DNA from 3 places in the Agrobacterium sp. A3-95 genome. Region 2 is predicted to be linked to each of the others. Evidence: riboswitches for the same ligand, from Rfam matches in the RefSeq annotation. Region 2 holds a riboswitch; each other region holds the start of a gene.
What was found. A riboswitch is a leader RNA that binds a small molecule or an ion and turns the genes downstream of it on or off. The one in region 2 is predicted to bind cobalamin.
Positions count from the first base shown of each region.

Region 1 (10,662 bases), on a different contig from region 2:
CGGCAGCGTTCGGGCCAATAACCGCCGTGACACTGCCGCTTTCCAGCGTATCGATGCCGACCTTGGAGAGAACAGTCGTGCGGCCGTAGGCAGCGCCGACATCCTTCAATGCGAGCGCTACCATGCGCGTCTCCTGTTGCCGAAAATGAGCGCGAAAAAGAACGGTACGCCAACCAGCGCCGTGATGACGCCGATTGGCAGAATTGCGCCGGGAATGAGGATTTTGCTGATAACAGAGGTCGCCGACAGCAGCAGCGCCCCGCAGATCACCGAGCCCGGCAGGAAGAACCGCTGATCTTCGCCCACCACCATGCGGGCTATGTGCGGGCCGACAAGCCCGACGAAACCGATGGTACCAACGAAAGAAACCGGAATCGCGGCCAGAAGGCTGACCGTCAGCATGGTCTGCAGCCGCAGCCGACGCACATTGATGCCCATGCTGGCTGCCTTGTCGTCACCCAGCCGAAGCGCCGTCAGCGCCCATGCGTTGCGCATGAACATCGGCACCGTAACGAGAAGAATACCACCGGTGATATAGACCTTTTCCCACGTGGCCTTGGTAAGGCTGCCCATGGTCCAGAAAACGACGGCGGCGAGCGCCTGTTCGGAAGCCAGATATTCAAGCAGCGACAATGCGGCATTGAAGGTGAACACCAGCGCGATGCCGAGAAGGACGATAGTCTCCACGGTTACGCCGCGCATCGTCGAGGCAAAATGAATGAACAGGGCGGCAATCATCGCCATGATGAAGGCGTTGATCGGCACCATGTACTGGACGGCACCGGGAAAGATCGCAACGCCGCCAACAAGGGCCAGCGCGGCGCCGAAACTGGCAGCGGCCGAAATGCCGAGCGTAAACGGACTGGCGAGAGGATTGGACAGGATGGTCTGCATCTGTGCGCCCGCAACCGAAAGCGACGCGCCGACGGTGACCGCCATCAGCGCAATCGGCATGCGGATATCCCATATCACCACCCGAAGCTGGTTTGCAGCAGCAGCCGGATCGGCAATCGTCGCCAGAACTTCTGATATCGTGTAGCGCGCCGGACCAAGTGCCATGTCGGCAGCCATACTGAAACAAAGGGCGATGAAAAGCCCGAAGAGAATAACGATCCTTCGTGCGGCAAGGGCGCGATATTGATCGCGCCCACTCACGCCAACGGCGATTTCATTCAACGAACTCATTCATTCGAACCTTTTTCGAGGGATGCGAAGTAGCCCGGCTTGTAGGTGACGGGCAGGAATTTCCGGTGAAATTCCTCAAAATTCTTCTCGGGATTGAGATCGGCGAAGAGCTCGGGATGGAACCATTTGGCGAATTGCTGAATCGGAAAGAACTCGTAGGGCGCGCCGTAGAACTGGTGCCAGACGGCATGGACATTACCTTGTTTGACAGCCTTCAGTTCCGGAAACGGCGTGCGCTTCATCAGGTTTGCCAGTCTTTTCCGGGAAAGAGCCATGTCGGCTCCGCGTCCAACGGGAACGAACTGGTTGATATCGGATTCAGCTGCCCAGTTTGAGCCGGTTACGATGACATGATCCGGATCGGCAACGACGAGCTGCTCGGGATTGAGATCGCCGAACGTCGTCTTGATGATGCCGTCGGCAATATTATGGCCGCCAGCGAGATCGACCATCGCGCCGAAATTGACCGGGCCGAAGGTGCGGCAGCAATTGTCCTCACCGGAAATGCCGGGCGCGCGCTCGATGAAGACGCCGGGACGCTTCAGGTCCTTGACGCTGGCTAGCCGGTCGGTCACGCGGGCGATTTCTGCACGGCGATAGGCGATGAATTCCTTTGCACGCTCTTGCGCGCCAAACATTTTCCCGAGAATTTCAATCGAGGCTTCGCTGTTCTTTTCGGGATCGATACGAAAATCGAGATAGACGATCTTGATTCCGGCGGCGGCGGCCTTCTCTTCGAAACCACTTTCCTTGGCGGATTTTTCCGCTTCCAGATTGAGGGTGATCACGTCAGGCGAAAGGGTAATGGCCGTTTCCAGACTGAAATCGCCCTGCGGCACATAACCGAAGCGCGGCAGTTTTTCGATCTGCGGAAAGCGCTCGACATAGGCGGCGTAGCTGTCAGGGTCCTTCTTGAGGAGATCGTCACGCCAGCCGACAATGGTGTCGAAGGTCTGGTCGCCCTTGAGCGCCGCGATGACGTGGATCTGGCGCGCCTCACCGACGATGACACGTTTGACCGGCAGGTCCAGCTCGACCTTGCGTCCGGTGACATCGGTGATTTCTCCGGCATAAGCCGGCAAAGCGAGAAAAGACAAAGCCAGCACCGCAAGATGCCTGAGAGCGTTAAGCCGCATGAGAAATCCTCTTATTTCCAAAAGAAAATGATGAAGCCGCATGGCTGCGGCTTCATCCATCGATCGGACGGCGCTCCCCTTCACCGTCCCTGTCTTATTTCGTGTCCTTCAGCGACACAAAGTAACCGGGCTTGTAGTCGAGAGGCAGGAAGCGGGCATGCAGCTCCTTGAAGGTCGCCTCGGGGTCGAGATCCTTAAAGAGGTCCGGGTGCAGCCACTTGGCGATTTCCTGAATGGCCACGAACTGATACGGGTTGTTGTAGAACTGGTGCCAGATAGCGTGGACATTGCCGTTCTTGACCGCCTGTACCCCGGTGAAAGCCGGGCGCTTGGTCAGGTTTTCAAGCTTGCGGTGGGCTTCCTTCATATCCGCGCCATAACCGACACCGACCCAGTTGCCGCCGGGAACATAACCGTTCCAGTTGCCACCCGTGATGATGATCTGTTCCGGATTGGAGGCGATGATCTGTTCCGGATTGACGTTGCCGAACGTGCCGGGAATGATGTCCTTGGCCATGTTGATGCCGCCGGCGAGTTCGACCATCTTGCCGAAATTCTCGTTGCCGAAGGACATGCAGCAATCGTCGGAATAACCGCCGGCGCGTTCGACGAACACGACGGGCTTCTTCGGATTGGCCTTTTCGAGCGTATCGGTGACCTTGGCGATGGAGTCGGCGCGGAACTTGATGAAGTCCTCGGCGATCTTTTCCTTGCCGGTCAGCTGGCCCATCAGACGCATGCTCGGCTCGGTGTTTTCCATCGGCTTTTCGCGGAAGTCGACGTAAACGAGCGGGATGCCGACCTTTTCGAGCTTCTCGATGTAACCGGCCTCCTGCGTCGCGGTCTTCGCGTCGATGTTCATCAGGATCACGTCTGGCTTCAGCGAAATGGCTTGCTCGATGTCGAAGGTGCCGTCTTTCATGCCGCCAAAGGTCGGCAGCTTGGCAATATCAGGGTACTTGGCGAGATAGGCCGCATAGGTTTCCGGGTCGGCTTTCGCCAGGTCGTCGCGCCAGCCGACAACGTGCTGGAAAGGGTTTTCCTTGTCGAGCGCCGCCAGGAAATAGATCTGACGGCCTTCGCCGAGGATCACATGCGAAACGGGCACATTGACTTCCACGTCGCGGCCGGTCACATCCTTGACGGTGACCTTTTCGGCCAATGCAGGCCACGCTGCGGATACGAGAAGGCCAAGGGCAAGTGCCGCGGATTTGGCTGAGATGCGCATCGGATATTGCTCTCCAGTGTTGACTGGCGCGGCTGTATTATTTTCTGACTATACTAGTCAAGTTTTATGTTTTAGAGCCATTCTTAACTGACCGGTATGTGAGCTGAAGACCGATGATCGATACTATCCACTATGGCAAAAACGACAGTCTGAGAGACGAAATCAAAACCTATTGGTCCGGCCGCGCCGCGACTTTCGACCTTTCCCCGGGTCATGAGATTTTCTCCGAAGAAGAGCGCAAGGCCTGGCACGCGCTGGTTTTGAAGCATCTGGGCCAGGGAGAAGGCCGCAAGGCGCTGGATCTGGCCAGCGGCACCGGCGTTATCTCGCACCTGATGGACGATCTCGGTTTTCAGGTCACCGGCATGGATTGGTCGGAAACCATGCTGGAGCTTGCAAGGGCGAAGGCGAAAACCCGCGGGCGCAATATCCGCTTTTTTGTCGGCGACGCCGAAAACACGATGGAGCCGGACGAAAGCGCCGACGTCATCATCACCCGCCATCTGGTCTGGACGCTGGTTGACCCGAAGGCGAGCTTTGCCGAATGGTTCCGTGTCTTGAAACCCGGCGGACGCCTGCTGATCGTCGATGGCGATTTCGTCAACACCGGCTGGCGCGAAAGACTGGTCAAGAAGCTGGCGGCGGGTCTGGAAAGCATCGGCCTTGTGAAGCCGGACCAGCCGCACAAGCCGGCGGATCCGGAAAACACCTTCAACAGCATTCTATCGCGAGTCTATTTTTCAAAGGGTGCAAGAGCTGGTGACGTCGCGGCGCTGTTGCGTGAAACCGGCTTCGAGCCCGTTGCCATCGATCAGGAACTTCAGGCCATTCATCGTGCCCAGGCGAAAAATTTCAGTCTGCTGAAAGGCATTTTGCGGGGATTGCAGCACCGTTATGCAATATGCGCCGTGAAGCCGCACACGTCCGGCAAGGGATAGGGCGACCAAAGCCACCAAGCTGCCGCCCAGCTCTCCGTCACCCCGGATGTGATCCGGGGTCCAGTGCGACCAAGTCCTTGATCGCTTAATAATAGTTTCTCACGGTGCAGACGCGCCGTGGCTGGATGCCGGATCTAGTCGTGCATGACGCATGAAAACGCGATGCGGTGACCTCATTTTTCCGCCCGCTCGAATAGCTCCTCAAAGCGCGGCTTCGCCCGGCCTGGGACCTCTACCGTCCTGTAGCTCTGCGGCAAAACCGCGTCCCCCACCTTGATCAGCATGACCATGCCCATGCCGTAATGCGGCGAGCATTTGATGCCGTAAAAACCTGGCTTTTCGAAACCGGTCTCGAATTCGTCGTTGATCCGGCTTTTGAAACCTTCAATATCTTCGGGAACCATACCATCGATCGTCGCGGCATTATGGCTCTTGTGGCTCGGCACGAAGCGCACGCGGTCGCCGGGAGCGATCTCCAGAAAATCGGGCTCGAACACCATGGAGCCCTTTTCGCCACGGTTCAGCATCTTCACCTCGAAGGTCTCGGCTCCGGCTTGAATGGAAAACCCTGTGGCCACAACCATGGCAAGTCCCGCGGAAACGCAAAGCTGTCGCGCGCCAAAGCGGAGATTTACAAGTCTTTTCAATTTCATCATCGTGCCGTTGCTTTCCTTGCGTGATCGGCCGCACCGTGGGCCGGCAGAAAACGAATATGTGAAAATCCGCTTTCATCCGTGGTGACGACGGATTGCACCCCGAACACATCGGCGATGGTCGCAGAGGTGAGGACCTCGCGCGGTGGGCCGACAGCGATCATTTCACCGCGATGCATGATGGCGACGCGGTCGCAGAACATGGCGGCGTGATTGAGATCATGCAGCGCCGCCACAACCGTCAGTCCCTGCCTGCGCACCAGATCGAGCAGGCCGATCTGGTGGCCGATATCGAGATGGTTGGTCGGCTCGTCCAGCAGCAGAATATGCGGCTCCTGCGCCAATGCGCGGGCAATGTGCAGGCGCTGGCGTTCGCCGCCGGAAAGGTGATGCCAGTTTCGCTCGGCCTTGTCCGCCATATCGACATTTCCGAGCGCTGCATCGACGATGGCATCGTCCTTTGGCGACCATGCGGAAAGCGGGCCGAGATAGGGCGTGCGCCCCAGTTCCACGGCCTGTCGCGCGCTGATGCGCTCGGTGGTTTCGGCCTGCTGCTCCACAAAGGCCAGCCTGCGGGCAAGTTCGCGCCGCCCGAATGTGGCAAGCCGTTCCTCACCAAGCATGACATGACCCCGACGCGGCATGCGAATGCCGGCCAGCATGGAAAGCAACGTGCTTTTGCCCGAACCGTTCGGCCCGATGATACCCAGAAACTCGCCCGTGGCGACCTCCAGCGAAACACCGCGCACGATGTCGAGATTGCCGGCATGGAAATGCAGATCGTGGGCGGATAATTTCATGACCGGCCTCTCTTCTGCCCGAGAATAAAGGCGAAGGCGGGCGCGCCGACCAGCGCAGTGATCACGCCGATCGGCAGCACCTGCCCCGGAATGACGGTGCGCGAGAGAATATCTGCGATGATCATGAAAATTGCACCGGTCAGCGCCGTCACCGGCAGCAACATGCCGTGGCGAACGCCAACGAAGATGCGCGCCGCATGCGGGATGACGAGACCGACGAAGCCGATAGAACCGACCAGCGACACCATGACTGCCGTCGTGACCGCCGAAACCGAGATCAGCACCGCATATACCCGGCGCACTGGAATACCGAGCGAAGCTGCTGCCTGACCGCCGAAAGCGAAAGCATCAAGCGCGCGTGCGTACCAGAGGCACACCCCAAGACCCGCAATACTGACCGGCAAAGCCAGCCAGACATCCGGCCAGCGCACGCCCGAAAGATTGCCCAGCAGCCAGAACATGATGCCGCGCGCCTGTTCGGCATTGGCGGATTTGGTGACGATGAACGACGTCATGGCGTTGAACAGTTGCGAACCGGCGACCCCCGCCAGGATGATGGCGCTGTTGCCGTGCCCTGCCCGCACCGCCAGAAGGCTGACAAGCGAAAAAGCCACAAAAGCTCCGATCAGGGCGCCGGCCGGCATCGTCAGGAACCCCGCCCCTAAGCCCAGAAGCGCCACGGCCACGGCCCCGGTTGAGGCGCCTGCGGAAATGCCGAGGATATAGGGATCGGCGAGCGGGTTGCGCAGAAGTGATTGAAGCACCGCACCGGCCAGCGCCAGCGAGGCGCCACAGCACGCGGCAACAACGGCGCGGCTGAGGCGGTAACTCCAGACGATGCCCTCATCTAGCGGCTCCAGCGGATAACCCGCATGGAAGACACGATTGGCAATGGTCTTTGCCACCACGTCGAACGGAATGGCAGTCTCGCCGATGGCCGCACCGGCCATCAGCGCGACGAGCAGCAGGGCGAGTGCGGCAAAAGCCAGACCCGCCCTGCCAAGATTGACGGAAAGACCGTTCACTTGGCGAGACCGGCTGTGGAAATCGCCTCGGCCAGCGTTTCAATGCCTTCGATCGTGCGGATGGTCGGGTTCATCGCCTGCGCGTCCATTTCGAAGACATGGGCCGCCTTGACGGCGGGCATGATGCTGGCAACCGGATCGGTAGCAAGGAACTTGAGCTTGACGGCGACGTCATCGGCGGGGAAACGCCGGCGGTCCATCTTGCCGGCAACGATCACGGACGGATTTGCCTTGGCGATGGTTTCCCAGCCAACAGTCGGCCATTCCTCATCGCTTTCGATAACGTTCTTCAGCCCGAGCGCGGACATGATGTAACCCGGCGCACCATTGCGGCCCGCCACGTAAGGATCGATATCCAGCTCGGCGCTGGAGAACCAGAAGACTGCTGAAATCTTGCCATTCGCCGAAGCGATCTTGGCGCGGGCGGCTTCCTCACGCTTTTTCAGGTCGGCAACGACTTCCTCGCCGCGATCCTGCACGTTGAAAATTTTCGCAAGGTCGCGGACCTCCTGGTAGATCAGGTCCATGGTGAAAACGGACTTGCGCACGCCGTCGCCGCCGCCGGAATTGTCCTTGCCCATGCAATCGGCAGGGGAGGTATAAACGGGAATACCGAGTTCGGCGAATTGCTCCGGTGTTCCGACAACGCCTTCGGGACCGATCTGCCACTGGAACTGCGTCGTCACGAGGTCCGGCCTCTTGCCAACCACCGCCTCGAAGCTCGGATCATTGTCGGCAAGCCGCTCCACCTTGGCATTGGCGTCTTCGTAACCCTTCAGAACCGGGCCGATCCACAGCGCCGTGCCTACCACCTGGTCGGCCACGCCGAGCAGATAGAGAACCTCGGTCGTGCTCTGGCCGACCGATACTGTGCGGGCGGGCGCCTGCTTGAAGGTGATTTCGTGGCCGCAGCTATTGATCGTCAGCGGATAGGTGGTTTCGGCAGCCTGAGCGGCACCGGCGGGCAAGGCCGCTAGTGCGACAGCCAGAAGACCGGCGGAAACCGGCAGGCGTTTGAAATGAAACATATGTTCTCCAGTCTAAATAAAGTGGCGTGATCCGCAGGCCGCGCGTCAAAACGCGTAGTGACAGAGCGACAACAAGTGTGGAGATGGAGAACGGGACTCTAAATACGTTTCCGCGGACGGAAAGGTCATAATCAGCTCCTCTTCCGGGCATCCCCGCCCGTAACGATGGTCAATATTATGACGGCAGGTCTCCTGGCTCGCGAATATGCGCCGTTCATCTGCCTTCCCGCACCTTGAAGGGTGCAGTGGCATGACGCTTTTCAGGCGTCACGAGGATGAGCGGCAATCCGCTTACAGTTGCGGGGGCAGCCACGGCATTGGGCGATAGAAATCACCCGCACCATGTTCCCTATTAATCCCTTTGCCCTTCGGCTTCAGGAACCGTCGCTTTCTGACATAAGGGGCAAGCGCCGGGGCGTCAATTGCGATAGTGCTGCTGCTCAGCACAAAGACGGACCCGCCAACGCGAAAATTTTTGTAGCGCCGGAAGGCGCCGGTTGCGGCGCGTCTTTGGACATGGTGGTAAGGGTTTCAATCACCACCAGCCCGGATTGCGCAATAAAATCAATAAAGAGACTATTGTCGCTGATGGTGTCGAGACGCACCAGCTCATCGTCCAGATCGGTAAAATGCCGCCTTACAAGCGCAATCGCATCCATGTCCGCACCCGCAACGACCGGACCGATAATGTGGCCCCGCCCTGCCGCACGGCGCAGCGCAAAAGCGGTAAGACGGTCCGCCTCAAACACACCGTAACCCGCATTCTGCGTCAAAAGTCGCTGCAAAACGTTCCGGCGCGAAACGCCAAAAGCCGCCCGGTCTAGTTCCACCACATCAGTCAGATGACCTGCGGATAACGGCTCTATTCGTTGTTTTCTGCCGGGCGGCGGTATCTCGAAAAGGCAATTCGCCCTTCCCCGGAACAGATATACTTTTTCCGTATCACCGGCAAAACCCAACCTTGAAAACAACCGCCGCGACGCTCCCGTCGCGTTCAACCGCAGGGAGACAGTGGGGAATTTTGCGACAAGTTTCTGCACAAGCCATGGTGCTACGCCATGCCCCTGCAAACGGGGCGAAACAATGACCATGCCAAGCGTCGCAAACCCCTGATCATAGGGAAAGAGCATCGCGGTTGCGACAACACGGTCGATCTCATCGAGCGCGGCGAGACCCACGCCGCATTGCCGCAGAAAACACCATTCATTCGCGTGATATCGCCATCCGACGGCCATGGAGAGTGCATGCAGATGATCGGCATCCACGTCCGCGATATCCACGGTCCGCAGCTCGAAACTATCGACTTTGAGCAGGTCCATAACCAACGGCCCTCATCCCCTACGGCTCACAACCTTCATTCGGTCCCGGCCTAGCCCACGACATCCGACGGTAGCCGGTTACGCCAGCACGAATTTTCTGAAAGCACTGGAAGGTCACAACAATCTACCGAAATCATTCGCATTTCAGCAGATAAACGTCGCAGTCCATTCTAAGCTTTCGGGATGACAATCCGGTCAGCGGAGACGACCATTGAACGCAATCGAAATCCTTGAGCGTCTCGTCGGTTTCCCGTCGGTCGTTGGAACCGCCAATGGCGATATTGCCGGCTGGATCGCCGATTATCTTGAAAGCCACGGCGCGAAAGTATCGCTGCTTGCGGGACCGGAGGGCGACCGCGCCAATCTCTTCGCCACCTTCGGCCCGGCCGATCGCGCCGGCTATGTTTTGTCCGGCCATATGGATGTCGTACCCGCCAGCGAGCCGGAATGGTCTTCCGATCCCTTTACACTGCGGGCGGAAAATGATCGTCTCTACGGGCGCGGAACCACCGACATGAAGGGTTTTCTGGCCACGGTTCTCGCCGCAGCGCCTGCATTTTCGCACATGGCGCTGAAACGTCCCGTGCATATCGCCTTTTCCTATGACGAGGAGGCGGGTTGCCGTGGCGTTCCGCATCTTCTCGCCAGATTGCCTGAACTGTGCGCCGCACCGGCGGGCGCAATTATCGGCGAACCGAGCAATATGCGGGCGGTTCGTGCACACAAGGGCAAAGCAGCAGCTCGCATTACCATCCGTGGCCGTTCCGGCCATTCGTCCCGCCCTGATCAGGGGGTGAATGCCATTCACCTGATGACCGGCATCATGGCAAAGGCCGTGGAGACGGCATATGAGCTGACGAAAGGCCCCTTTGAAGCGACTTTCGAGCCACCCTATTCCTCGCTGCAGATCGGCACGATGAAGGGCGGCCAGGCGATCAACATCATCCCCGATTTCTCGGCCATCGAGCTGGAAGCACGGGCGATTTCCGGCATATCGCCGCTTGAACTGCTCGGGCCGGTTCGCGCAAGCGTCGAGGCTCTTGCAGCAAAGGGTGTCGATATCGAATGGACGCCTATGAGCGATTATCCGGCGCTTTCGCTTGCAGCCAATGCTCCGCTTGTTCTGCTTCTGGAGGAATTGACCGGCACCCCCTGTCTCGCCGCCGTCAGCTACGGCACGGAGGCGGGGCTGTTCCAGGCGGCAGGCATCGACGCCATCATCTGCGGACCAGGAGATATCGGCCGCGCCCACAAGCCGGACGAGTTCATAACGACGGGCGAACTTTCGGCCTGCCAGTCGATGCTGGAAACACTCGCAAGCCGCTGTGCGGCTTGAACCTTCGGGAAGCA
Region 1 is NZ_JBNWDR010000002.1:576,304-586,965, reverse strand. Features, by position in the region: gene ACQZ5Y_RS08305 (ABC transporter ATP-binding protein) at 1-124, opposite strand, end outside; gene ACQZ5Y_RS08300 (FecCD family ABC transporter permease) at 118-1,185, opposite strand; gene ACQZ5Y_RS08295 (ABC transporter substrate-binding protein) at 1,182-2,321, opposite strand; gene ACQZ5Y_RS08290 (ABC transporter substrate-binding protein) at 2,416-3,549, opposite strand; gene ACQZ5Y_RS08285 (class I SAM-dependent methyltransferase) at 3,663-4,487, shown strand; gene ACQZ5Y_RS08280 (pseudoazurin) at 4,661-5,143, opposite strand; gene ACQZ5Y_RS08275 (ABC transporter ATP-binding protein) at 5,140-5,940, opposite strand; gene ACQZ5Y_RS08270 (iron chelate uptake ABC transporter family permease subunit) at 5,937-6,965, opposite strand; gene ACQZ5Y_RS08265 (ABC transporter substrate-binding protein) at 6,962-7,993, opposite strand; cobalamin riboswitch at 8,159-8,394, opposite strand; gene ACQZ5Y_RS08260 (GNAT family N-acetyltransferase) at 8,434-9,312, opposite strand; gene argE (acetylornithine deacetylase) at 9,524-10,648, shown strand.
Region 1: linked by a shared signal. The riboswitch ahead of ACQZ5Y_RS08265 (ABC transporter substrate-binding protein) and the one ahead of ACQZ5Y_RS15025 (DUF1636 family protein) in region 2 are both predicted to bind cobalamin.

Region 2 (10,662 bases):
TCTTTTGAGTGGAAGCGTTGCCCGTTCCGGAATATTCAGACGTCATGACACGCTCCATACTCATCCTTGGCGGCACGGCGGATGCCCGCATTCTGGCCGGCAAGCTGGCGGTGGACTCCGGCTACCGAATCCTGCTCTCCATGGCCGGTCGTACGCTTTCGCCAGTGGAACAGCCGGTGCCGATGCGCAGTGGCGGGTTCGGTGGTGCTGCGGGTTTGGCGGATTTCATCCGCACCGGGAATTTCGATATTCTGGTCGACGCCACCCATCCCTATGCGGCGAGGATTTCCGCAAATGCAGTGGAGGCGGCGAGACTTGCCAAAGTTCCGCTTGTAGCACTTTCTCGCCCCGCCTGGGACCGCCAACCGAATGACAAATGGCAGAGGGTCGATACCGTCGAACAGGCTGTTATCGCGCTCGGCGATGAAGGCAAGCGGGTGTTTCTGGCGCTCGGCCGGCAGGAACTTCTTCCTTTCGAGGCCGCACCCCAACACAGCTATCTCATTCGCAGCGTTGATCCGGTAGAGCCGCCGCTGAAGGTGCCGGATGCTCGCTATATTACCGCGCGCGGCCCCTTTGCGCTGGATGAAGAGATCCGCATGCTGGAGGAAAACCGTATCGGCACTGTGGTTTCCAAGAACTCCGGCGGCAACGCCAGTTACGGCAAGATCGAAGCGGCGAGGCGGCTTGGCCTGCCGGTTGTCATGATCGAGCGGCCGCCACAGCTGAACGCCGCAATCCTCGATGGCGCGAACGTGCCGGATATAGCGACTGCGCTCACCGCCATCCGCCATCAGCTTTCTCTTTTCGAAAAACGTGGCGAGTAAACCAGCGGATCTTTGTCCGAACGCTCGATAAGACGGGTTTCCACCGAACCGACGATGATGCAGGTGGCCATATCCGCCATGTCGCTCGATGCTTCCGACAAAGGCACGACCCGGATGCGCTCATCCGCACGGCCTGCCGCACGGCCAAAGATCACCGGCACCGAGCCGGGCAAATGTGCGCGCAAAAGATCGAAGGCGGTGCCAAGCTGGTGCGGGCGCGCCTTGCTGACGGGATTATAGAAAGCCATCACGAATCCGGCTTCCGCAGCCGCGATCAGCCGCTTTTCAATAATGCCCCAGGGCTTCAAATTGTCCGACAGCGAGATAGCGCAGAAATCATGCCCGAGCGGCGCGCCGGCTCGTGCAGCAACCGCAAGCATGGCCGTCACGCCCGGCACGACCGAGAAGTCTATTTCGCGCCACTCGCGCGGGCCATGTTCAATCGCCTCGCAAACAGCCGCCGCCATGGCAAAAACGCCGGGATCGCCGCCCGAAACCACGCAGACCTTGCCGCCCCCGGCTGCAAGCCGCAGAGCCTGTTCGGCACGGGAGATTTCCTCGCGATTGTCAGAGGCATGGCGACGTTGGTCGGGTCTGAGCGACAACCGATCGAGATAGGGAATGTAACCGAAGAAATCCTCCGACGCCTCAACGGCGGCTAGCGCCTCCGGTGTCACCTGCGCAGAACTGCCAGGGCCAAGGCCGACAACGACCAGCCTGCCGGTCATGGCGCTTCACCGCCAGCGGGTCTGGTTTTCCAGCCAGGTACCAGAACCAGAGAAAAATAAGGGGCGGGTGATGCGTCCCGCTCGATCAGCCGCACCGCATGGCTATTCGCCATCGTGCCGCGCTCCACGTAAAGCGCTTCATTAAGCTTGCCGGCCTTTTCAAGCGCCCGGCGGATTTTCGGCAGGTTGCGGCCGACCTTCATGATCACGGCGCCATCCGTGCCGGACAGACGCTCTGTCAGAACATCTTCGGCAAGCGTGCCGGGAAGCACGCTCAAGATATCGTCACCCTGCACCAGCGGTAGACCGGCCATCGACCAGCAGCCGGACATGGCGGTAATGCCGGCAACGACCTCCGCCTCATAGGAAGGCGCAAGCCGCAGATGAAGATGCATATAGGAGCCGTAAAATAGCGGATCGCCTTCCGACAGCACAGCGACATTCCGCCCGGCATCAAGATGAGCGGCAATATCCATGGCCGACTGATCAAAAAATGCGGCGATCGCACCGCGATAATCCTCGCCGTTTTTGTCGCTCTCGACGGTTACCGGATAGACCAGCGGCATTTCCAGTGTGCCCGGACGAATGAAGGCCTCAACGATACCGCGACCATTGCCGCTGCTGCCTTTCTTGCAGAAGAAGGCGAGGACATCGGCATTTTCGATGGCGCGCACGGCTTTCAGCGTCAGAAGCTCTGGATCGCCGGGGCCGGTGCCGACGCCCACGAGTTTACCCTTGGAATTTTCGAAAAGAGCCGCGCTCACAGACCTGCCCTCGCAACGGCGTTGACGGCAGCGGCCGTCATGGCCGATCCACCCATGCGTCCCTTGACGATGGCATAGGGAATGCCGAGCAAACTAGCCTCCAGCGCATCCTTCGATTCCGCCGCACCGACAAAACCGACCGGCATGCCGATGATGGCAGCTGGACGTGGAGCGCCTTTTTCAAGCATATCCAGAAGATAGAACAGCGCTGTCGGCGCGTTGCCGATAGCAACGAGAGCACCGTCCAGCTTTTCCGCCCAGAGATCGAGTGCGGCGGCGGAACGGGTATTGCCAATCGTTTTCGCAAGCTCAGGGGTGCGCGGATCGCGAAGGGTGCAGATCACGTCATTATTGGCCGGAAGGCGGGCGCGGGTCACGCCGTGGGCGACCATTTCCGCATCGCACAGAACGGGCTTGCCCGCCAGCAAAGCACCACGTGCAGCGACAACGAAATCCGGAGAAAAACGGAAATGGCTGGCCGCTTCCACCAGCCCGCAGGCATGGATCATGCGAATGGCGATATCCGCCTGATCTTCGGTAAAAGCGGACAAATCCGCTTCCTCGCGAATGATGGCGAAGGAGCGCTCGTAAATCGCATTGCCGTCGCGAATATAGTCATGGTCGGTCATCGGTCATCCTGTCGAAGCGCGGCAACGATTGCCTCCTTACCCAGACGGGCAAGCAGGTCGGCAGCGTTTTCCCCGGGCTTATGTTCTTTTTCGCAAAGACGGGCAAGCCGCGAAAGCGCCGTCCTCTGTTGCTCGAAAGGTAAAATACCGTCCTGCGGGTCGCAGGCGCGGCCCGAAAACGAAAAGGCCAGACCATCGGCGGTGCCGGAAAAGGCCAGAAGCGACGGGGCGGGATGCGCGCAACCCTTTCCGCAGCCGGAGAGATGCAGTGTGAAGGAGCCATCGAGCATGGAGGCTAATTCCCGCGATGCAAAGGCCGCCAGATCATGTGTGGGAAAGAAAGCCGAAGCGCATCCCGGCGTGCCGGGACAGACAGCGATGGAAGACCGCGCATCACCTGCCCTTGTGATGAAACCGGCACTGTCCGCAGTCTGCATCAGCGCATCGCAAGCATCCCGCGACCCGAAAAATAGCAGGCTATGATTGAGCGACGGCCGCAATGTTTCGATATCAAATCCGTGCGCCAGTCCACAGAGCCGCGACAGATCGGAAGCACGAACTTGCGCGAAAGCAGGAGTGATACCGGCAGCAAAGGTACCATCACCGGCCGCCATCAGCCCCAGGGGCGAAGAAGGCGCAGGCGTTTCGCCTTCGCTCTCGCTATCTACCAGGCGGTCTCCGCAAATCGCCTTTATCGTCCGCAAATCCAGATCGCGGCCACGGGCAAGCGGTCCTTTGCCCGCCAGATGGACGAGCAGCAACAGGACCACATCCGCCGCCTTGTCGGCTTCAACAAATCCCGCCCGTAGCGCCTTGCTCTCCGGACCTCCGACAAGCAATTGCCAGAAAACTCGATGATCGAGCCGCACCGCCTTCAGACGGATATCGGCCAGCAAATCGCCCATGGAAAGACGGCCGCCCCCATCGATGATGACGGACATTTTTGCGGCGAGGTTGTCATGCAACGCCAGCGCGGCAGCCTCTCTGCGAATCTCATCCGCAATAGCACTGCCATCGGCGATTTCCCGATCGTCCCGACCGGCAAGAGGTGAGGTCTCGACTGCCAGTCCGTCGCGAAGCGGCAAACCGAGCGCCAGAACATCATTCTCCAGGTCGCAGGCGCTTTCCCGCGTCAGGCCGCGAAATTGCAGGCTGCCGCGTGCCGTGATGTCTATCAGCCCGTTGCCGTGCTGCTCGGCAAGTTCGCAAAGTGCTATCATATCATGGGGCGCAATATCCGCCTCGAATGCGATGCGCGACAGGTATCCGTCACCGGTCAGCATCGGGGTCGATAAGGCCGGACACGTCCCACGGCGGCCAAACGGCTGGACCGGATCGGAAGGGGCCGTCCTCATGCGCCGACCCTTTCAGAACGGGGCAGGATCAGCATTTCAAGTTCCGCATCCACCGCATTGCGGCGGCTGTGCCACAACCCGCGACGACGGGCAGATAAAAAGCGCGTCGCCATGACCTCCGCCGCATTCGGATTTTCCCGCAGGATGAAATCGCGCACGTCCTCATTGCCGAAATAGGCGTCGTAAAGCTCCTCGATCAGCGAGGAAGATACCGCATGGGTGGTTTCCGCAAAACCGATCAGCCGGTCAACCGTCTCGGCAAATTCCGCCGCCCCGCGCGGGCCGTGCCGCATCTGGCCGGCAATGAAGCGCGGATTGACGGCGCGGGCCCGAACAACGCGCGTCAGCGCCTGCGAAATGGATCGCGCGCGCGGACGCGCGGGATCGGTCGTATCCAGCGCCACAATATCGGCAACGCCGCCAAGGAGTGCTTTTGCGGCGGAAAAACCACCGATGAAAGCGACATCTGACGAGCCGTCGAGAAGATCCCGGCCCGGATCGTCACCGGTGTGAACGAGAAGATCGGCACGGCGTACCAGCTCGACAAAACCGGCATCCTCGAAAATCTCAAGCCCATCCGCACCACCAAAGGCATGGCTTGCCGCATCCAGATACGCTTGCCCTAGTTCCTCACGTTCCTCCCATTTTCCGCTGGCGAGTTTCTCTTCAGTGCCCGCACCATAGGTGCCGGGTGCGGAGCCGAAGATGCGTGCCGGTATATGCCCGAGTGCCGCCGCTTCTTCCGCCAGCGGATTGTCACCCGGCGCTTCCTCCCGCCGCGCGACAGCCTTGGCGGCGGCGTCTAGAAGAGCGATCAACGCCGGAAACATGTCGCGGAACAGCCCGGAAATCCGGAATGTGACGTCGACACGCGGCCGCCCGATACTGGCCGGCGGCAGAACCTCGATGCCTGTGACGCGGCCCGTCGCCGGGTCATGGATCGGTCTCGCTCCCATCAGATGCAGCGCCTGCGCCACATCCTCGCCGCCATTGCGCAGGCTGGCGCTGCCCCAGAGATCAAAAACCAGATGTTTCGGCCAGTCGCCATGGGATTGCAGATGGTGCCGAAGCACTTCTTCGCCCGCCATGCGGCCCAGCTCGAAAGCCGTCGGCGTCGGCATGGTGCGCGGATCGGCAGCATAAAGATTGCGGCCCGTCGGCAGGACATCGAGACGCCCGCGCGCGGGTGCGCCGGAAGGACCGGGGACAATATGGCGGCCATCGAGCGCGGCAAGCAGCGCTGTTTTTTCCGCCGCAGCACTTTCAAGCCTCAGAAGATCGGTCTCTCCTTCGGGGCTGCGGCCAAAAACATGCTGGCCATCCTTGATGGCGAAGTCCTTCAGGTCGCAGAGGAAGGCGTCGATGCGCGACAGCGCCGCATCGGCATCGTCCTTCGCACCTACACCGGCATCCGCCGCAAGACCGGTTTCCAGTGCCTTCTCTACGATCAGTTTCGCCAGCCGGTCACGGCGGCGGCGGTCGAGCCCATCCGCCTGCGCATATTCGTCGACGAGCTGTTCCAGAGCCGATTGTTCCGGCGAAAGCCCGGCATCTACCAGCACAGGCGGAACATGGCCGATCGTGACGGCAGCGATCCGCCGTTTGGCAACCGCCGCTTCGCCCGGATTGGAAACGATGAACGGATAGACCACCGGCATAGACCCGGTGACGATTTCAGGAAAACAATCGCGGGAAAGCGCAACTGTCTTGCCGGGCAGCCATTCCAGCGTGCCATGCGCACCGACATGCACAATGGCATGCGCCCCTGCGACACGCTGCATCCAGGCGCCGAAAGCGACCAACGCATGACGTGGCGGCAGGGCAGGGTCATGGTAATCCACCCGCCGATCCTCATTTCGCCCACGATCCGGTGCCAGGGCCACGAATATCTGGCCGAAACGGGCGACGCGAAAACGGAATGCGCCGTCGGTTAGTGCGTCGTCCTGTTCGGCCGAACCCCACGTGCTATCCACGGAGGCGGCAACCCCTTCAGGCAAACCCAAAAGAAAATCACGATAGTCTGAAAGTTCGACAGCCGCTTCCTGCTGCTCGACACAACGCAGCAAAGCCCGCGCCGTTTCGGGAATATCCGAGACCACATATCCTGCCGCGGCCAGATCGCGCAGCATTTCAAGCACGCTTTGCGGCACATCAAGACCAACGGCATAACCCGTGCGCCCCGGCGCAGCACCGGGATAATCCGGCATCAGAATGACGATCCGCCGTTCCTGTGGCGTGGACTGTTTTAATTGCAGAAAGGCAGCGATTCGGTTTGCCACCTGTTCGACGCGATCAGCCTCCGGTACATTGATGAGGCTGATACCGCCATCAGTCCGCACCTGCTTGAATGAGATTGCGCCAGCAAGAATCCGGCCATCGAGTTCCGGCAGAACTACATGCATGGCAAGATCGGAAGGGTTGAGACCGCGCGCATTTTCCGCCCAGCCGTCCCGTCGCGTCGTCGCCATAACCACCTGAAACACCGTCACGCCGAGGCGGTCAAACAGGGTTTTACCGCTGTCGTCCATCTGGCTGGCAAAAGCCGTGGCGGCAACGATGGCGGCGGGCTGGAGTTCGGGCAGTACGGTTTCGAGAAAGCGGATCGCCTCCCCATCCTTGAGGCCGCTGACGAAAATCGGCAATGGCGCAAAACCGCGCTGAGAGAGCGCGTTAAAAAGCGCATCCACGGGCGCCGCATCGGCCGCAAGAAGCATGGAGCGGTAAAAGAGAATGGGAAGGACAGCTGCAACGGCGGGAAAACCGGCGCAGGCTTCCGCCTGATCCACGACGCCTTTACCCGGCCGGTAAAAGCCGGCTTTCGGCAGCGGTTGAGCCTCGATATCTGGCCATGCGCCACCACCTACAAGGGCAGCAAGACCAATGGCAAGCCGGTCCATATTTTCCCGCCCACCCTCGCGGAAGAAGGCGAGGACGGACGCCAACGTCTGGCGATCAACAGTCGAGACTGCTTCGAGCTTTTCGTCTCTCTCACTGCATTCACCCGGCAGGAGCATAAGTTTTATGCCACGTCGCCGCGCCATCGTGCTGAGCTGATCGACGCCATAGCGCCAGCGTTCCGCGCCGCCGAGAATCCGGATAAGGATGACACGGGCATGTTCGGCCGTCTTTTCAATCCACAGATCGACCGACATCGGATGCCGAAGCTCGGAGAGGTTGGCGGCAGACAGGGACGGAAGCGCGCCCTCTGCCTGCCGCCATGCCTGTTCCAGCCCGGCAAGATCGCTTGCCGAAAAAGACAGCATCACCACGTCCGATCGCGGCTGGTTGAGATCAACCGGCTCGATCAGGTCGTCCAGAGACGAAGATGTGGTGGCGAGAATGTGCATTTCTATCAGGCGGCCAGCATCTGTTCGATCTTTTCGCGGTTGAGGCCCTTTTCGCCTATGACGACGAGGCGGCTGCGGCGCTCTTCACCGACCGCCCAGGGACGGTCGTAATAATGGTTGACGCGGCTACCGACTGCCTGCACCTGCAGGCGCATCGGCTTGGTGGATACTTCGACGAAACCTTTGATGCGCAGAACATTTTCCGCAGCCGCCGTCTTGGCAATACGAGCCGCCAGCGCTTCCGGATCGATCACGGCCGGCAGGTCGATGACGAAGCTGTCGAAATCGTCATGTTCGTGGTCGAGTTCACCATCGTGATGGGTGCGGCGGTTTTCGATATCCTCTTCAACCGCAAGACCGAGGCCGATCAGCACGGCCGGATCGATGACGCCATTCGAGGCGACGACGATCTTTGCGGCCCGCGGCAAATGCTCGAGAATATGAGCTTTCGCCTTTTCCAGACCGGCGCTATCGAGCAGATCCGCCTTGGTCAGCACGATAAGATCGGCACAGGCGATCTGGTCCTCGAAAACCTCTTCGACCGGATCGTCGTGATCGAGGGCTTCGTCATTTGCGCGCTGGGCGGCAAGGGCTTCCATGTCATGCGCCACCTGACCCTCGGCAAGGGCAGCGCCATCCACCACGGCAACCACAGCGTCAACCGTCACGCGGCTCTTGATGGCCGGCCATTGAAATGCCTGCACCAGCGGCTTGGGCAGGGCAAGGCCGGAGGTCTCGATGAGGATATGCTCCACCTTCGGCTGGCGGCTCAGAATCTGCTCGATGGCCGGCTGGAAATCATCCGCCACCGTGCAGCAGATGCAGCCATTGGCCAGCTCGACGATGTTTTCCTCCGGGCAGCTCTCAATGCCGCATCCCTTGAGGATATCCCCATCGATGCCGATATCACCGAATTCGTTGACGATGATGGCAAGCCGCTTGCCATCAAGCTTTTCTAGGAGACCGCGCAGCAGCGTGGTTTTTCCAGCCCCCAGAAAGCCAGTGACGATGGTGCAGGGAACGCGGTCCAGAAGGGTGCTCATGATCTCTCCTCGGTAAAATCGAATGGGGGAATGCGCGCCACCATGCAGCGCTTCAATGTGTCGGGGCGGCCGCGCCAAGGCATCAGGCCATCTGCGGAGGCGGCCAGCATTTGCGCGCCCGTGAGCAGGTCTTCCGCATCGTTGGGCGTCAGCCCGCCGAATACATAGGACCAGCCATCGGCACCGCGCAGCACGGCACTGAGGCCGCGTTTGCAATTGGCAAGGCAATTGACGGAGCGAACATCGATGCCGGATTCACGCGCTTTTGCGATGGCAGCTTCCGCAAGGATGGTGCCGGGGCGCGGCTCCGCATTGGGATCGGTGTCGTCGCGACAGCTTCGGCAGACAAAAACGACCACGCCGGAAGCTGTGTTGGCTTCCATTGTCCCGTCCGCACAAGAAGATGTTGTGGTAATATCCAAACCGTTCCGCTTTCCGCGCCTTTAAACTCATCGGGGTGCGGATGTCGAAAACAGCGCACTGAAAAGCGCGGCTGCAAATCAATTCGACCGGCTGACCGGAGCACCCCGCCCGGGAGACGTTTTTTCCTGAAACGGCAGGTCTCCTGGCTTGCGGCTTTAAAACACCCTGCACCACCTTCCCGGGCCAATTTTATGGTCCAGTGGCTTCATAGTGCGGGCTTACCGCTTACAGTTGCGGGGGCAGCCACGGAATGACCCGTTATGGGGTGGAACCGTGTTCCCTCTTAGCTTTTCCCGTTGCCGGGAAAAGACCGTCAGTGCCTTACCCTTAGGCTGAACGGGCGTGACGGTCAATGCTGCCGGCTTGTCGATTGCCGGGTGCGGCAAATTGAGTATAGTCGCCGCTCCGAATGGTGGGGGCATACGGTCCCGCGCCGCTGGACGAGAAGGAAAACGCGATGACACGCGATATCAGCGACAGCGAAGCCGAACGCCACCGGCAGAAAATGGTCAACCGCAAGACGGTTCAGGATGCCGAAGTCGCGGAAAAGACCATCGAAAAAGGTCTGCTGATGATCAATACCGGCCCTGGTAAAGGCAAATCCACGGCCGCTTTCGGCCTCGCTTTGCGCATGCTCGGCACCGGGCGGCGGGTCGGCGTCGTCCAATTCATCAAGGGCGCATGGTCGACGGGTGAACAGCAGGCCCTGACTTTGTTCGGCGACAGGGTGGAATGGCGCACCATGGGCGAGGGGTTTACCTGGGACACGCAGGACCTCAAGCGCGATGTCGCGGCGGCTACAAAGGCCTGGGAGGAAGCGAAAGCACTGATGGCTGACGAGACGATCGGATTGCTGGTTCTCGACGAACTGAACATTGCGCTCCGCTATGATTACCTGCCGCTGGAAGAGGTCGTCGAAACGCTTTCCAACCGTAGATCCGATCTGCATGTCATCGTTACCGGCCGCAACGCCAAACAACCGTTGATCGACGCTGCCGACATGGTGACGGAAATGACCCTCGTCAAACATCACTTCAAGGCGGGCGTAAAGGCGCAGGCCGGGATAGAATACTGACATGACTGCACGTGTGCTGATGTTTCAGGGAACCGGCTCGGATGTCGGCAAATCGCTGATGGTGGCTGGCCTTGCCCGCGCCTTCGTCAGGCGTGGCCTGTCCGTCATGCCGTTCAAGCCGCAGAACATGTCGAACAATGCGGCGGTCACTGCCGATGGCGGCGAGATCGGTCGCGCGCAGGCGCTGCAGGCGCGGGCAGCAGGCGTTCCGCTGTCGGTTCACATGAACCCGGTGCTTTTAAAGCCGCAGAGCGAAACCGGCGCACAGGTCGTCGTACAGGGCAAAATTGTCGGCAATGCCAAGGCAGCCGATTATCAGCACATGAAAGCCGGGCTGATGCCGCATGTGCTGGAGAGCTTCGAGCACCTGAAACAACAGGCCGATCTGGTGCTGGTGGAAGGGGCGGGAAGTGCTTCCGAAATCAACCTCCGCGCTAACGACATCGCCAATATGGGTTTTGCCCGCGCCGC
Region 2 is NZ_JBNWDR010000005.1:86,976-97,637, reverse strand. Features, by position in the region: gene cbiE (precorrin-6y C5,15-methyltransferase (decarboxylating) subunit CbiE) at 1-46, opposite strand, end outside; gene ACQZ5Y_RS15060 (cobalt-precorrin-6A reductase) at 45-827, shown strand; gene ACQZ5Y_RS15055 (precorrin-3B C(17)-methyltransferase) at 794-1,555, opposite strand; gene ACQZ5Y_RS15050 (precorrin-2 C(20)-methyltransferase) at 1,552-2,319, opposite strand; gene ACQZ5Y_RS15045 (precorrin-8X methylmutase) at 2,316-2,948, opposite strand; gene cobG (precorrin-3B synthase) at 2,945-4,303, opposite strand; gene cobN (cobaltochelatase subunit CobN) at 4,300-7,650, opposite strand; gene cobW (cobalamin biosynthesis protein CobW) at 7,656-8,693, opposite strand; gene ACQZ5Y_RS15025 (DUF1636 family protein) at 8,690-9,076, opposite strand; cobalamin riboswitch at 9,232-9,446, opposite strand; gene cobO (cob(I)yrinic acid a,c-diamide adenosyltransferase) at 9,574-10,191, shown strand; gene ACQZ5Y_RS15015 (cobyric acid synthase) at 10,193-10,662, shown strand, end outside.

Region 3 (10,662 bases), on a different contig from region 2:
TTCATGAAATTTGGACTGTCGTCACTGGCTTTGTTTTGGGCCTACTCCACCTGGATATCGGGAAAACGCACCCTACCGCTGTTCACCGAAGTGACGCATGCGTTGACCGCTGTTCCCATCACCATCACCTTGTTTCAGGCTATGCGCAAACCCTTCGGACGTCCCTTTAAAGTCACGGAGAAAGGTGGTGACCGGTCACAGGTGCGCATTCACGGGCCCACAGCGCTATTTTTCGCAATCGTCACCGTCACCTCCGCGGTTTCAGTTCTGCTCGCCGTTTACGCATGGGACGCCCCTGTAGAATTTTCGGCGCGAGATTGTCTCAACCTGATCTGGTCGGCGGTCGCCATGGTGATTGCCTTCACCAGCCTCATCTGCTGCATTGAATTACCACGTGTCGACAAGGAAGAGCCGATCGGCGTGGATCTCGAAGGCCGATTGCGGTGCGCAAGCGAGGTGAAGGCGGTACGGATCGTGGCGCTTTCGACCGAAACCGCGACCCTGGAAGATTGCAACCGGTCTTATGCCGAGGCAGAGTCCCTGTATGTGCCCGAGGTGGGCTGGCTGCAGATCGATGCAACGAAGGTGTCGCAAACGCCCGGCAAATTCACTCTCACCCCCACTGCCGACCAGCATCGTGCAATCTTGAGGCTGCTTTTCCGCAATGCGCCCGAAAATGTCGCGGAACAGGGCGACCTCTTGAAGTCCATGCAGATGTTACTCGCAAGGGCCTTCAGCTAAGACAATTCGCGCCAAACCCGGGACCGTGCTCGACGTAAACCGCAAGCTAGAGGCGGGCTTGTTTGGAAGAGCGCCTACCAAACGGAAAACTCATGTCTGTCAAATCGATCGTCGCGACAGTTCTCATGACCTGCTTCACAACAGGAGTGGTCGCTGCTGGCGATGGGCGCACCGGTTCCGGATCAGTTCGCGACCGCCTTGCTGTGAGCTTGTGTGCGGGTCTCGTTGGGAAGATGGACAAATCCACCACCCCCTTCATATTTCGGAGCTTTGAGCCTGCACCAGGCGGCAAAGCGCTTGATCCCGCTCTTTCAAATGCGGGTTTCACCTATGACAATGCCTTGGCGACGATTGCCCTTTTTTCCTGTGGCAACGACGCCGAAGCAAAAAGGGTTGCCGATGCGCTGCTGCTCGCCGTCAACAACGATCGCTATTACAGCGATGGCCGCCTGCGCAACGCCTACCGTTCCGGCCCCGTTGCGAACGAAAATGATGCTATGCTTTTGCCCGGTTTCTGGAGTGAGGCCAGCAAGACGTGGGTCGAGGATGACTATCAGGTCGGCAGCGCAACGGGCAACCTGGCCTGGGCGGCACTTGCGCTTCTCACTGCCAGTGAACGATTAAGCAATCCGTCCTATGTGCAGGCAGCGACCAAACTCATGCGCTGGATCGATGCGCATACGGCGGGCGTCCGCGATATCGGCTACACAGGTGGCACATTCGGTCATGAGCCTGCACCGGCCAAACTCGAGTGGAAATCGACGGAACATAATCTCGATGTGTATGCCGTTGCGGGTTGGCTCGCCGAAATTGAGGGAGCGCGCGCCTGGCAGGCGATGCGGGACAAAACACGCAAATTTCTTGATGCGATGTGGAATGAGCAGCAGGGACGGTTTTACGTCGGCAGCCTACCCGGAAGCGACACACCCAACTCGAGCCAGTCCGGAATAGATTCCGAGCTCTGGCCCATTCTCGCCGTGCCGGAGTTTCGGGGCCGCAGTGGGCGTGTTCTGCATTGGGTTGATCGGCATTATGCGGTTGCGGGAGGTTTTGATTTTAACGACGATCAGGATGGTGTGTGGCTGGAAGGTACGGCCCAGGCCGCGCTGGCATTTCAGCAGGTCGGCGATGCCGAGCGGGCCGAGGCGCTGCTTGCCACCATCGCCGCACAAATATCTCCCGATAACCTGATCTACGCGACAGTCGGGGACGAACTGACGACCGGGCTGATGATCGGGCCGACCTCGACATTTGCCGACTTCAAATATTTCAGGTTGCCGCATGTCGGGGCCACTGCCTGGGCAATCCTTGCAGCGAAAGGCTGGAACCCTTTTCTTAGAAAAAGCAGTTGTATTCGTCTTTGTGAGGGATAATCGTCCGTTTCGGCGGCAGCAGAAGGATATTGCTCCAGGCCGTTGCGCCGGAGATTGAAAACTGGGACGCATGACGCTGCTGAAAGCGGCGAAAAGCGTAAAACCGCAACGTTGACTGCCGACTGGCAGTTCCAGTGGTTAAAGCCTAACGGTACGATCAACGAAGCCGAATACCGCCCACTGCCAGACCTGTCAGATGCCCGGTGCGGATCGGAACTTCCTGTGCACCTTCAACGACATGCGGCGGTCCGAAGGACCGAGCACAGATTCGGCGATGCTGTCGCGGATACGCGTCCGTGATGTTATCGGCCCGCTATTTAAGGGTGCTTGCCTTCGCTCATTCGCTATTTAATTCAAACGCCGATCCCTTAAATAGCGCTGCGCCGGCACAGTAGGGCATGTCCGAATAGCATCCCAACCTCCAGCGGGGCCGCTTCGTTGAAACGCCTGTGGCAGCCGAAATCATGCGCGCCTCCGGTTTCACCAGGCTGCTCCCGCGCCAGGAACTGTTCGTGGTGTGGTCTGATCCTTTCAACTGCGTGGCGCGAGACGTCTACTATTTCCCGGAAGCTGTCATCACGCATGCTTACCTGCGCTTGTCGGAATTGAACCGACAGTCGACGATTCATCTTTAGTTTGCCACGGCTAGGTCCGCGTATGTGAGAATCGCCTGACAACGCCGAATGCAACCTACTCGGTCGGAACCGACAATGGAAACGTAGACTTAAGGACATAAAGATATCGTTATATGATGTTGACCGATGACGTGGCTTACAATATGGTCGTCACGCCTAAGGTTCCCCAGTCGTTGCACGCAACGTGCCGGGGCTAAGAGGGAAGTCGGTGCTCCGTGTCATGCGGAAAAGCCGACGCTGCCCCCGCAACTGTAAGCGGCGAGCTGAAGTCCAATATGTCACTGGTTTACCCCGGGAAGACGGACGGAAGTGATGATCCGTGAGCCAGGAGACCTGCCTTTGGTGAAATAACGTCCACGGGCGGGGTGTCCCAGTGTGCCGTAGCAAAGGCTGCATTGTCGCGGCCCGTCTTGCTATGCGTCCGCAGACCCATGCCCCCAACTTTATAGGGGCACAACATGTCTCAGACCTGCATTTTTACGATCACGAGCGTACCCTTCGATGAGGACTATCGTCCTTCAGAACATACGCGCATCACCACCAATTTCGCCAATCTGGCCAGGGGCGAAACGCGGCAGGAAAACCTGCGCAATGTCATGCGCATGATCGACAGCCGCTTCAACGCCCTCGCTCACTGGGATAATCCCAAATCGGACCGATACTCGGTCGAGTTGGAGATCATTTCGGTCGATATGAGCTTCGATGTCGCAGGTGAAAAATTTCCCCTCATCGAGATACTGAAGACGACGATCATCGATCACAAATCCAGTGAACGTATCGACGGCATTGTGGGGAATAACTTCTCCTCCTATGTGCGAGACTACGACTTCAGCATTGTGCTGCCGGAGCATAACAAGAGCGTTCCTGCCTTCAGCATTCCGGCCGACTTCGGCGACCTGCATGGAAACCTGTTCAAGTCTTTTCTGCGGTCGGATGCCTACCGCTCGTACTTTCGCAAGACGCCGGTCATTTGCATCAGCGCCTCGACCAGCAAGACCTATTACCGGACCGAAAATCATCACCCCGTCATGGGCGTCGAATACCGGCAGAATGGGTTCTCGTCCACCGACCAGTATTTCGGGAAAATGGGATTGCAGGTTCGCTACTTCATGCCTGCAGGCAGCGTTGCGCCGTTGGCCTTCTACTTTGTTGGGGACTTGCTGGGCGACTACTCCAATATTGAGCTAATCGGCGTCATCAGCACGATGGAAACGTTTCAGAGAATTTATCGCCCCGAAATCTACAATGCGAACGCAGCAGCCGGGACATTTTACCAGCCCAACCTGAAGCACCAGGACTATTCGCTGACCCGGGTCATTTACGATCGCGACGAACGAAATCGCTTGGCGGTGGATCAGGGTAAGTTCACCGAAAAACACTTCATCAAGCCATACCGCGCCGTCCTTGAGCAATTGTTTGCTCACCGCCCCGCCTGAGCATCACTTAGAAGAGGTCCCATCGTGAAGAAACTTCTCCCCACATCGACCGCTGGCAGCCTGCCGAAACCCTCCTGGCTTGCGCAGCCCGAAAAACTATGGTCGCCCTGGAAGCTGGAGGGCAAGGAATTACTGGAAGGCAAGAGAGACGCCCTGCGCCTTTCACTGGACGATCAGCAACGTGCCGGCATCGACATCGTCAGTGATGGCGAGCAAACACGCCAACATTTCGTCACGACTTTCATCGAGCACCTCGACGGGGTCGATTTTGCAAAACGCGAGACAGTCAGAATTCGCGATCGCTACGATGCGAGTGTCCCGACAGTCGTCGGCGCCGTGTCTCGCCAGAAGTCCGTGTTCGTCGAAGACGCCAAGTTTTTGCGCCAGCAGACCAAACAACCCATCAAATGGGCTTTGCCGGGTCCGATGACGATGATCGATACTCTCTTTGATGGCCATTATAAGAGCCGTGAAAAGCTTGCCTGGGAATTTGCCGTGATACTTAACGAGGAAGCAAAGGAATTGGAGGCTGCCGGCGTCGATGTCATCCAGTTCGACGAACCTGCGTTCAACGTTTTCTTTGACGATGTGAATGACTGGGGTGTCGCCACTTTGGACAGGGCAATTGAAGGGCTGAAGTGCGAGACCGCCGTCCATATCTGCTATGGTTACGGCATAAAGGCCAATACGGATTGGAAAAAGACACTCGGGTCAGAATGGCGGCAGTATGAGGAAACTCTCCCCAAGCTGCAGAAATCCGGCATCGGTATGATCTCCCTCGAATGCCACAATTCTCATGTCCCAATGGATCTTCTGGAACTTGTTCGAGGTAAGAAAGTGATGGTCGGGGCCATCGATGTGGCAAGCAATACCATCGAAACCCCGGAGGAAGTCGCTGCAACGCTGCGAAAGGCGCTTAAGTTTGTTGACGCGGATCAACTTTGCCCCTGCACCGATTGCGGCATGGCCCCCCTGTCTCGTCGTGTGGCAAGAGACAAGCTGAATTCCTTGAGCGCAGGAGCTGAGATCGTCCGAAGAGAGCTCACTGTTTAGTTTTTTGATAGTCTGCACCTGCGGATGGCTGCCGTTCGCCGCCACCGCGCCCATCGCGACACACGCTGGGAGACTTACGAATGGCTATAAGGTCACGGCGCGGATCATCCTGACAGCTTCGACGGATGTCCGCCTCTTGGCGCAAAGCTGCCAAGACCGCCTGTTCTCTAAAAATCGGCCCTGTTTCTGCTGAGTGTCTGCGCCAAACGTCTCGGTTGGAAGACATTTATTCCAACGCCACCGACGTCTTCGTGACTTTTGCCAAACAGAACAACTTCCCAGACGCCGAAAATTTCGGGAGCACGACGGCCGCTAAGATCGCCGAAAAAAGTGGATCTCAGTCAGCAGGACGTATTTGCCGAGAGCAGCAATTGCCTTTTGGAAATGGGGACAGTGGTGGCCACCCGGTAGCAGCGATCCCAAGACGAAGAAGCCGTTGCCCCAGAACATCGCTTCAGCGAAAATTCCAAATCGATACTATCGGTCAGAGACTTGGCAATCGGTGACTTTGTCAAATCGAATGAAGGTGTGGCGTTCGTATTCCATCAAGGCTGACGGCGCGAATCGCTATGGCAGCTTTGCACCTGCGCACAAGACATTGCGGTAGTATGAAAATCGGCTAACTTCGCAACGTCGACAGACAGGAAGAGCAACGAGGTGGCAATGATTGAACCCGGCGGGGATGAGCAATTAGTTACCCCACGTGACGACGGAGCAGCCAGGCATTTACCCGGGATGGAGTTGCCTGGCATTTGTTTGGCTGCGACGGATGGCACGACCGTCGATCTGCGTGAGCCGGGGTTAACCGTGGTCTATGCTTACCCCCGGACAAGCCCGCCCGGAGGAAAGGCGATTGACGGATGGGACGCAATACCCGGCGCGAGGGGATGTACACCACAGTCCTGTGCCTTTCGTGATCATTTCGCTGAACTGAAGGCATTGGGAGCAACGCGTCTGTTTGGCCTTTCTACGCAGACCACGGAGTATCAGCGAGAGGCAGCAGAGCGGCTTCACCTGCCGTTTCCTCTGCTTTCCGATCATTCACTCCTTCTGGTGTCAGCCCTTCGCCTTCCAACTTTCCAGGCTGGAGGCCTGACACTGCTCAAGAGGCTCACGATGATTATCGAAACGGGCGTTATCAAGCATGTCTTTTACCCGGTCCATCCGCCAGAGAAGAACGCAGATGCCGTCATCGATTGGTTGAGTGCTACGACATGATCAGCCCGCCATCGACATTAATTGTCTGGCCGGTGATGTAGGCCGCATCCTCGGAGGCGAGAAACGCCACCAAGGCTGCCACTTCGGCTGGTGTTCCTGCGCGGCGCATTGGAATGTTGCGCACCCATTCGGCCATGAGTTCGCCGGGCTTGTAGTCACCGAGCATCTGGCCCCAGACGCGGTCGTTATAATCCCACATTTCGGTGTGGATGATGCCGGGGCAAATGGCGTTGACGGTGATGCCTTCGGGCGCCAGTTCCTTGGCCAGACTTTGCGTGAGGCCGACGACGCCGAATTTTGAAGCGGCGTAGTGGGGGGTATAGATAAAACCCTGGCGGGCCTGGCCGGAGGCGGTGTTAACCAAGCGGCCCTTGGTGCCACTTGCGCGGAAGCGGCGGATCGCCTCCTGGCAGCACAGGAACGCGCCCTTGGTGTTGACATCGAGGTTGAAATCCCACTGTTCCTGCGTCAGCTCCTCGATCTTGGAGATGGTGATGACGCCGGCGTTCTGGACGGAGATGGAAAGGGGACCGATTGCCTCTTCGGCCGCGCCATAGGCCTCGCGCACCGCCGCCGCATCCCGCACATCGAGGATCACGCCATGGGTGACTGAGCCGGTTTCGTCCGCCAGCTTTTTGGCGGCGTCATTGGTGTCCTTGTCGACAGAGGCGATGGCGACTTTCGCGCCTTCCTCGGCAAAACGGCGGGCGATGCCGTAACCGATGCCCTTGTTGCCTCCGGTCACGAATACGGATTGACCTTCAAAGCGCCTCATGTCTCCTCCTTATGGGATAACGGCTATGTTTCTGTGCCGACCAGTCGTTCGGCGGTGAATTTGTCGGTGACAAGGACATCGATCACGCCGGTTCTGAGCGCACCGGCGATCGCCTCGGTTTTTTTCGAGCCGCCGGCGAGTGCAATGACGCGGTCGACATTGGAGAGGTTCTCCAGCGGAAGGCCTATGACCCGGTCATCGAGCGGTGTCTTGACGGGCTTGCCGTCCTTGTCGAAGAACCTGAGCGAAATATCGCCCACGGCGCCCGCCTGTGCGAGATCGGCAAGCTCCTTGGCGGAAAAGATATTGCCCGAGCGGGCAAGAAGCTCTGATGGCTCGACGGCACCGACACCGACGATTGCGAGCGTGATCGAACCGAAAAGATCAATTGTTTCGCGCACGAAGGGATCGGCCAGCATCAAAAGCTTGGCCTCGCGAGAGGTGGCGACGCCGGGGACCGGCAGCAATTTCGGTTCGGCCTCCGTCAGCCGCGCCAGCCGGGTGGTGATCTGGGTCGCGTGCGTCTGCACGGAAGGATCGCCCATGCCGCCCAGCGTCTGGACGATGTAACGCGCTTTGGCGCCCTTCAGCGGATGGATGTTTTCCACCATTTTGAAGATCGTCTGGCTCCAGCTGGAAACGCCGATGATCTCGTTTTGCGACAGCGTCACTTCGAGAAAATGCGCGGCAGCCTCGCCGATGCGGGCCATGATCGCGCCGTCGCGATCCTCGCTGCAATCGACGACAATGGCTTCCGGCAGGTCGAAGCGTTCGCGAAGCTGTGCTTCAAGATCGCTATAGGTACCGGGCGGCGGAATGATGCTGGTGCGCACGATACCTTCCGTTTCGGCACGCTTCAGCATGCGCGACACGGTGGCCTGCGAAAGATTGAGATGTTCGGCAATCTCCGCCTGCCGCCTGTGCTCGCTGAAATACATCTGCGCCACGCGGGATATCATCCGAAGTTCGTTGATCCTGCCCATAAGCCCTCCAGGGTGAATTTTTATTCACCCTTACCCGACGTCACAGGTAACGTCGAGCGCGCAATCGCGTCGCGCCAGACGGCAAGCCGTTGCCTGCCGTCACCGGACGAAGGCGCGATGGCGTTGCCGTGACTGTTGAGCGCGGCGATGGCGTCGAGATCGCTCCATAGACCGAGGGCGAGGCCGGCAAGATAGGCCGCGCCAAGCGCGGAGGCTTCCGGCGCGTCACGCTGGATGACGGGGTGGTCCAGCATGTCGGCGACGCATTGCATGAGGAAACGGTTCTGGCTCGGCCCGCCATCCACGAACAGCTGTCCGAAGCCGGAGGGCGACTGCGCGCGCATGGTCGAGAAGACGTCATAAACCTGAAAGGCGATGGAATCGGTAACGGCGCGGGCCATCTGCGCGCGACTTGTGCTGAAATTGATCTGCGAAAATAGCGCGCGGCAATTGGAATCCCAATAGGGCGCGCCGAGGCCGACAAAGGCCGGGACGAAACCGGGGCCATCTGGTTCAGCGGTCGCGGCAAGCTCCACAAGAGATGCGACATCTGGCAGGCCGAGAATGTCCGTCATCCACGGCAGGGAGGCGGCAGAAACAAGAATATTGCCCTCGAAGGCGAAAGTCGGCTTGCCGTTAATCCTCCAGGCAACAGTCGTGGTGATGCCGCGCTCTGGCGCGATGAAATGCGGCAGCGTCGTCATCACCGATGAGCCGGTGCCGAACGTCACCTTGCCGTCACCGGGATTGAAGGCGCCGTGGCCGAAGAGGGCGGCGTGGCTGTCGCCGACGGCAGCCAGAATAGGCGTGCCGTCCTTGATGCCGGGAACACCTGATGTCACGCCGAAGTCGCCGCTGCTGTCGCGCGGGTCGGGCAGGGCGTTGATGTCGATGCCAAAAAGGTCACAAAGCTCTTCGCTCCACACCTGCCGCTTGAGATCGAGCACCTGGCTTCGGGCCGCGTTGGAGGCGTCGCAGGCATGCACCTTGCCGCCGGTCAGGCAGTGGATCAGCCAGCTATCGATGGTGCCGAGGCGAAGGCTGCGGCCCTTCGGCGCACGCTCCAACAGCCAGCGCATCTTGGCGCCGGGAAACATCGGGTCAATAGGCAGGCCGGTTAGCGCCATGACACGTTCGGAATGGCCCTTGCCGATGAGATCGGTGCATTCCTGCGCAGTGCGGCGGCATTGCCAGCTCAAGACCGGACCGAGCGGCTCGCCGGTTTCACCGTCCCAGATCGTCACCGATTCGCGCTGGTTGGAAATGGCGATGGCTTCAATGCTGACGGCGGAGGGTGCCGAAGACAGGCAGGCGGAAATCGCTTCGCGCACCGACGCCCAGATACGGTTCGGATCCTGCTCCACCCAGCCGGGCTGTGGATAGGTGATGCCGACCGGCGATGAACCGCGCGCCAGCAATTCTCCTGTTTCAGAAACGAGAATGGCCTTGGAATTGGTGGTGCCCTGATCAATGGACAGAATGGCGCGCATCACTTGAGTTCTTTCGTCGGCAGTTTTTTCGTTTCAGCCTTGCGGTGATTAAACGACGATATTGCAAAGGGTGTCGCCGCGCATCCGAAGACACGCGACGACCCTGGGAGGAGACTTACTTTCTCTTGAGCAGCGCTGCTGCAGCCTCCGCGATGGCCGCGGGTGCCATGCCAAACTCATCGAGCAGCCATTCTGCCGAGCCGGTATGGGCAAAGACGCCCGGAACGCCGAGGCGCTTCATCGGCACGGGGGCATGATCGACAACAACTTCGGCGATGGCAGAGCCGAGACCGCCGAAGATCGAATGTTCTTCAGCCGTCAGGATTGCGCCGGTTTCCTTCGCTGCGGCAATGACGGCCGCCTCGTCGATCGGGCGCACGGTTGCCATGTTAAGCACACGCGCCTTGATGCCACGACCGGCCAGAATATCGGCGGCCTTGACGATGCGGTGTGTCAGCGTGCCATTGGCGATCAGCGTTATGTCGGAACCTTCGCGAAGCAGGTTGGCGCGGCCGAGTTCAAAGACGTGGCCATCAGGCAGAAGGTCCGGCACGCCGACGCGCGACAGGCGCAGGAAGCAGGGGCCGGCATAGTCCGCAGCCCATTTGACGGCGGCGGCCGTTTCGATGCGGTCGCAGGGGGCAATCACCGGCAGGTTTGGCAGAACGCGGGTCCAGGCGAAATCCTCGATCGAGTGATGCGTCGGACCCAGTTCGCCATAGGCCATGCCCGAGGAGATGCCGATGAGCTTCACATTGGCGTTGGAATAGGCGAGGTCTGCCTTGATCTGTTCCAGCGCGCGACCGGTCAGAAAACAAGATGCGCCGCAGACGAAGGGAAGCTGGCCGCCATTGGCAAGGCCGGCGCCGACGCCCACCATGTTCTGTTCGGCAATGCCGACATTGACGAGGCGCTCGGGGAATTTCGACTTGAAGCCGCCGAGCTTCGAGGAGCCGAC
Region 3 is NZ_JBNWDR010000006.1:87,411-98,072, reverse strand. Features, by position in the region: gene ACQZ5Y_RS16720 (glycosyltransferase family 2 protein) at 1-741, shown strand, start outside; gene ACQZ5Y_RS16715 (hypothetical protein) at 834-2,114, shown strand; gene ACQZ5Y_RS16710 (hypothetical protein) at 2,564-2,749, shown strand; cobalamin riboswitch at 2,892-3,104, shown strand; gene ACQZ5Y_RS16705 (DUF1852 domain-containing protein) at 3,208-4,185, shown strand; gene ACQZ5Y_RS16700 (methionine synthase) at 4,210-5,238, shown strand; gene ACQZ5Y_RS16695 (peroxiredoxin) at 5,902-6,456, shown strand; gene ACQZ5Y_RS16690 (SDR family oxidoreductase) at 6,446-7,231, opposite strand; gene ACQZ5Y_RS16685 (sugar-binding transcriptional regulator) at 7,255-8,214, opposite strand; gene ACQZ5Y_RS16680 (FGGY family carbohydrate kinase) at 8,235-9,704, opposite strand; gene ACQZ5Y_RS16675 (transketolase family protein) at 9,820-10,662, opposite strand, start outside.
Region 3: linked by a shared signal. The riboswitch ahead of ACQZ5Y_RS16705 (DUF1852 domain-containing protein) and the one ahead of ACQZ5Y_RS15025 (DUF1636 family protein) in region 2 are both predicted to bind cobalamin.